2 regions of the Brachyspira aalborgi genome follow, and region 2 is predicted to be linked to the other one. Evidence: riboswitches for the same ligand, from Rfam matches in the RefSeq annotation. Region 2 holds a riboswitch; the other holds the start of a gene.
The links. A riboswitch is a leader RNA that binds a small molecule or an ion and turns the genes downstream of it on or off. The one in region 2 is predicted to bind thiamine pyrophosphate.

Region 1: another riboswitch for thiamine pyrophosphate. It lies ahead of EPJ79_RS04320 (peptide ABC transporter substrate-binding protein); the one in region 2 lies ahead of thiM (hydroxyethylthiazole kinase).

What each region holds. Positions count from the first base shown of each region.
Region 1 is NZ_SAXU01000001.1:965,038-968,468, reverse strand. It holds gene EPJ79_RS04320 (peptide ABC transporter substrate-binding protein) at 1-1,242, opposite strand, end outside; TPP riboswitch at 1,397-1,500, opposite strand; gene EPJ79_RS04315 (methyltransferase domain-containing protein) at 1,843-2,736, shown strand; gene nifS (cysteine desulfurase NifS) at 2,838-3,431, opposite strand, start outside.
Region 2 is NZ_SAXU01000001.1:1,408,497-1,411,927, forward strand. It holds gene EPJ79_RS06310 (HAD family hydrolase) at 1-517, opposite strand, end outside; gene thiE (thiamine phosphate synthase) at 514-1,155, opposite strand; gene thiM (hydroxyethylthiazole kinase) at 1,142-1,963, opposite strand; TPP riboswitch at 2,059-2,165, opposite strand; gene EPJ79_RS11550 (hypothetical protein) at 2,259-2,435, opposite strand; gene aroB (3-dehydroquinate synthase) at 2,803-3,431, shown strand, end outside.

The DNA.
Region 1 (3,431 bases), 440 kb from region 2:
TAATCTCAAATCAACATTTAAATTCTTTTTCCACATATCCTGCACGGCTTCCATTACCGTAGTATAAAATCCAGCTCCGACATTTAATTCTATAGTAGGAAAATTTTCTCCGTTTGGATATCCAGCTTCCGCCATTAATCTTTTTGCTTCTTCAATATTTTTTGCATAATTATTAATGTCTATATAATCTCCGCTCTCTTCTCTAAAAGATTTATTTAAACCTTTTACAACAGGAGGAACGAATCCGCCAGTCGCGATTAATTTTCCATGTCCGATATTTCTTGCTATATAATTTCTATCTATCGCAAGAGATAAAGCTTTTCTCACTCTTTTGTCGGATAAAGCTTTGTCTTTAGTATTAACATCGATATAATAACAGCCTATAATATCGCTTACCGCCATAAGTCCGTCTTTAATTAAATTTTCAATCTCGCCAATCGGCGGAGCGGTTATAGAAAAATCTACATCTCCCGTTCTAACGGAATTTAAAGCTATATATTCGTCAGCCATTAAAACGAAATTTATTCTTTTAGCGACTTGATTCTTATAATCCCAATAATTAGTATTTATTTCAAAAGCGATTAACTCGTCAGGTTTTCTTTCAACCATTTTATAAGCGCCGTTTCCAATATAAGTTTCTGCTTTCCAAGTCCAATCGTCTCCGTAGGTTTCTATAATATCTTCTCTAACGGGAACATATATTCCGCCTGAAGCGACTATATCTAAAAAATATAAAGTAGGAGCTTCCAACTCTATTATTAAAGTATTTTCGTCTGCAGCGATAACTCCTAAAGATTCAACCGATTTTAATCCTTTAGTTATATCTTTAGCGTTTTTTATATATTCCATTAAATAAGACATTGGCGATGCAGTTTCTGGATTAACCGCTCTTCTGAAAGAATATAAAAAATCTCCCGCGGTCACTTTTTTGCCATCGCTCCATTTTGCATTATCTCTTAAATGAAAAGTATAAACTAAATTGTCTTTACTTATCTCCCATTTATTTGCGACTCCTTCGATTATATTATTATTCGTGTCTTTATTTAGCAAACCTTCAAAAGCATGATTAATATATATAAAACCGTAAGAACTACTATTTAAAGTTGGGTCTATGGTTTTTAATTCATACTCCAAGTTTACCGTTATCTCATCTTTAATCTCTTTTTTGTTTTCTTTAATATTATTGCAAGACGAGAGCAACATCAACAATATCAAAGTTTTTGTAAAAAATTTGTAAGTCATAAAAAACTCCTTTGTCTAGGCTTCCTAAACCTGACATTAATTAAGATTTTATTTTTATAACCGTTTGAAATGTAGTTTAATCTTGTTTTGATTTAATAGAATTAATAAATAAAACAAGACCAACTTTAGAAAAGAATCTCATTTTATTTATTTTTATAATATGAGAGTGATTCCCTACGCTGGCATTACCCAAACAGGTTATAAGGGTCGAAATATTTTATTTCCTCTCAGCCTTTTAAAGCTCCCCTATTGATTAATATTGTAATATATTTTAATTTTTTGTCAACAGTTTATTAATAATAAATTTTATTTTTTATATTTATAAGGTATTGACATTTTTATTAAACATGCTATAATTCATTCATTAAAAATTAAAGTAGGAATTTTATATGTTTAGTTTGCCACTACACTACACTACACTACACTACACTACACTACACTACACTACACTACACTACACTACACTACACTAACGCCGCATTATAAATTTTTTCGGCGATTTTTTCATTGCAAAATTAAAGAATTATTTGAAACATTTAAACGCTTTCTTTGGCGTGAAAACTTATATATTACATTTTATTTTATAGCGGAGGTTTCATTATGATTAAACTTCCGAATAAAGAAATAAAAGAAATATATAATGAGAAATTTTATAATAATCAGTCAGATAGTAGTTATAAATCGGCTAAAATTATACTTCCAATTCTTTTTAATCATTATAAACCTAATTCTATTATAGATGTAGGTTGCGGTATTGGAACATGGTTAAAAGCTGCTAAAGAACTTGGAATTAATAAATTTTTTGGCATAGACGGAAATGAAATTGAAGAAGATTTTTTACTTGTGAGTAGAAAATATATTAAAATAGATAATTTAGAAACTCATAAAAATATTAATAATGAAAAATATGATTTAGCAATATCCGTAGAAGTTGCCGAACATTTGCATAATAATTGTTCTGTTCATTTTGTGGAAACTTTAACAAGTTATAGCGATGTAGTTTTATTTTCGGCGGCTATTCCTTATCAAGAAGGAGAGCATCATATAAATTGTAATCCTCCTCAATTTTGGGTTGATATTTTTAAAAAATATGGTTATGATTGTTATGATTTTAGAAACGATTTAATGAATATGTGGGAAAAAGTTTGTCCTTGGTATTCTCAAAATATACTTTTATTTGCAAAAGAAAAATATCGTAATACATTTATTAAGTTTAATTTAACGGAAAAGCCTATATTTTATTATCATCCTTATTTTGTAAACGATATTATTAATTCTTTAGTTAATAATAAAAATTACGAATTAGAAAAGTTAAAATTAAATTGTAATTGGTTTAATATCTTTGGAATATCAAATAATAGCGAATATTTAAGAATAACTTTATTTGGAATAAAAATAATTATAAAGATTAATGAAAAGAATATTAATAAGTTGGCTTGGTGGATACCGATTAGAAAGTGGAGAGATGAATTTAGAAATAAATTTAAAATATAATATAAATAGTTTTAAGTAATATTTATAAAAAATCTTATAAAATTTTTAAAAAATAAAACCCGCTCTATTAAAGCAGGTTTTAATTTGTTTATATAATTAATTTAATTTCTATAAGGCGAAATATCCCTTAATCTCGAAACTATTTTTTCTAAAGCGTCCGCAGTATAATTTATCTCTTCCATAGTGTTATCTAAAGAAAGAGAAAACCTTGTCGAACTATGAGCGTATTCAAAAGGAACTCCCATAGATTGCAAAACGGGCGAAGGCTCTAAAGTACCTGAAGAACATGCGCTTCCGCTCGAAGTGCATATTCCATAGCCGTCAAGCAATAATAAAACCGACTCTCCTTCAATATTTTTGAAACTTATATTTGTCGTATTGCTTACTCTATTCGCGTTTTTTCCGTTTATTTTTATATCGTTTATTCTTTTTGAAACTTCTTCTTCAAGTTTATCTCTCAATTTTGAAGTATGCTCGTTAAACTTTGGAAGTTCCGATTTTACCATAGAACATGCTTTTCCAAGTCCTACAATATAAGGAACATTTTCCGTCCCAGCTCTTCGTCCTCTTTCCTGATGTCCTCCCGTTTGCACGGTTCTTAATTTAGTGCCGTTTTTTATATATAACGCGCCTATTCCTTTTGGGGCATGTATTTTATGTCCCGCTATTGTAAGCATATCTATATAAGGCTCATT
Region 2 (3,431 bases):
TGATTGGATAATAAGCGTCTTCAAATATAAGAGTTTCCCTTTTTTTAGTCCCAAGAAATTTTAACGATTCCTCAAAAATATTCGGTTTGTCTTTTCCGTATCCGACGGAGGAACAAGTAAAAATTTTAGAAAAAAACTTTTCCATTTTATTTCGCTTCAAAGCCGCTTCGATTAAATAATCGTCAGTCGCGGTGGCGATGCACATTTTAACTCCTCGTTTTTGTAGAATCTCTAAAAACGATTTTATGTTTAGTTTTGGTTTGGCTTCGTAAAAATAAAAATTTTCTATCGTTTTATTTATTCCGTTTATAATTTCTTTTTCCGTCAAATCGAGTTTATATTTATTTTTTATATAATTTGCCGACTGACTCAAACTCATTGAAGATATAATTTCGTTAAAGTTTTCTTCGGCTTCAAATCCTATGGAACGAATATAATCCGAGCCTGCCGTTTGCCAAATGGACATCGAATCGAATAATGTTCCGTCAAAATCAAAAATAGCGCCTTTTAATTTCATAATTTAATCATTTGCTCCGATAGTCTGCGAAGTTCTCTGCATTCTTCTTCGATATTTTTAGCTCCGAAAATCGCGCTTACTAAAGCCACTCCGTCAGCTCCGCTTCCAGCAAGTTTCATAATATTATTTTTTCCAATTCCGCCAATAGCGACTACGGGAATATTTACCGCATTGCAAATACTTTTAAGATTTTCAAACGGAATAACATTAGCGTCAAGTTTAGTTGAAGTTGAAAACATAGCGCCTACTCCGAGATAATCCGCCCCGTTTTTTATCGACTCTAAAGCCTTGTTTATGTTCTGAACTGAAACTCCGATTATCATTTTGTCGCCGACTAATTTGCGAACTTTAGAAACAGCCGTATCTTCCTGCCCGACATGGACTCCGTCCGCTTCGCATTTTATGGCTATATCGACATTATCGTTTACTAAAAACGGAATGCCATATTTTTTGCATAAACTTTTTATTTTAATCGCTTCTTCTAAAAATAATTCTTCGTCAAGATTTTTTTCTCTAAGCTGAACGCATGTAGCTCCGCCTTTCAAAGCCGATTCAACCTGCTCGTATAGATTTTGTTTGCCTATCCAAGCTCTGTCCGTGACTGCGTAAAGTATAGCGTATTTTTTATCGAATCTCATATTTCGCTCCTTTATCCAATTCTTCTGGAGTGAGATTATAAATAGCGTCAATTATATAATTTCTATACGAGGAATTTCCGTCAAGTTTTGTCAAACGATTATAAGCGATTTCGCCTGCAAGTCCCATCGCGCATACCGAAGCCGCGGCGGATTCTAAAATCCGATTTGGATTGGCGGAGATAAAAGCCGCCGTCATTGCGGAAAGCTGGCAACCAGTTCCCGTAACCGTAGCCATCATTGAATGCCCGTTGCGAATTATATAGGTTTTTTGATTGTCGCTTACAATATCTATAGCTCCCGTCATAGCGATTACGGAGTTTGTTTTTTCGGCAAACGATTTTACAAATTTTATCGTTTCGTCCAAATTATATTCGGTAATTTTATCCGATTCGCTTGCGTCAACTCCTTTTGTCGACATATTGCCAGAAGCGAGAGATTTTATTTCGGAAGCGTTTGCTCTAATTACAGAAAATTTTATTTCGTTTAAAAGTTTTAAATTGGTTTGCGCGCGTAGTTTTGACGCCCCCGCTCCCACAGGGTCGAGAACAATAGGATTATTAATTTCGTTCGCTTTTTTGCCAGAAATTATCATCGCTCGAACCGTTGAATCGTCCAAATTTCCCGCGTTAATATTTAGTCCGTTGCAAATAGAAGCTATTTCAGAAACTTCGTTTTCGTCTTCAGCCATAATCGGCGACCCTCCGCAGGCAAGAATAATATTGGCGCAGTCGTTTATAGTTACATAATTTGTAATATTTTGAACGAGGGGATGTTTGATTTTAACATTTTCAAAAATTGACTTAAACATATTTTTATCCTTATTGTAATTTTTATTTTTTATAACAATTTTATAAAACTTTTACGCGATAAAAATGGGATAACCTTCGCGGACATTCCGTAAAAATCACAATAAAGACGACTTCCTACGGCGGCATTATCCGCATCAGGTAAAAGGGTCGAAGTTAATTACTTCCTCTCAGCCCGATATACGAGCTCCCCCGCTTTTGTTGTTTACTATATTAATTATATAATTGTTTTAATATTTTGCAAGTATTATTATCTTTATTTTTTACTTAAATAAGATAATCTTTCAATAAATAAAGTCAAACAAAGCCGCTTGTTATACCTATAATCCCAACTCTTATCTTATTTTTATCCCATTTTATTTTCCTATCTTCTAACCACTTAATATCTCCTTTATATCTTTCTATAATTTTTGCATTTTTACTCTTTGATAATAAAGCTATTATATTATTCAATAGTTCTAATGATTTGTCCATGCGAAATATTATATATAATAATATGTTATTTTGCAAATAAATATATTAAATTAAAGTCTACTTAATAATATTATTAATAAATATAGTCGTAATCCATAGTATATATTATTTGTATATTTTTTAATATTATTTATATTCGATTAATTTTATTTGCTCAATTACTTTTAATATAGCTCTTACTTATACTAGTTTACATAAAATTCACAGCGTTTTAAGTAAGGCATTGCTATCAAAGATAGTAAATAAAAAATTTACATAAATTTTGTGGGTTAAAAATTAGTTTACATAATAATATATTTTTAAATAAAATTTGTATTTATTTTCAATAATTATATAATTTATAAAAATATTAAAATAGGCAAATTAAATGAAAAAAGTAAAAGTAAAAATTAAATCTAAAAACGAAATTAAATATAATATTCTTATAAAAAACGGAATATTAAAAAATACGGGAAAATTAGTAAAAAAATTATTAATTGGAGAGAGAGTTTTAATAGTAACTGATAATATAGTCGCTAATTTATATGTTGATAAAATTAAAAAAAGTTTGGAAAAAGAAAATATAATAACTTCCGTATGCATTTTAGAAAATGGAGAAGCGAATAAAAATATAGAAGGAATTTCAAATATTTATTCTACTTTAGCTAAAAACGAATTAAGCAGAAAGGATATGATAATAGCGCTTGGCGGCGGAGTTGTAGGCGATATGTCGGGTTATGCGGCTGCGACTTGGATGCGAGGAGTAGATTTCATACAAATTCCGACTACGCTTTTGGCATGCGTTGATTCTTCTGTTGGCGGAAAAACGGGAATTAATATAGCGGAAGGCAAAAATCTTGTAGGCGCTTTTCACAGTCCTAAACTTGTTATAATCGACAGCGAAACATTAGAATCGCTTCCAAAAAGAGAGTTTAATGCGGGAATGTCTGAAATCGTAAAACATGCTTTACTTTTTGACGAAAAATTGCTTGAAACTATAGAAAATCATTATAATAA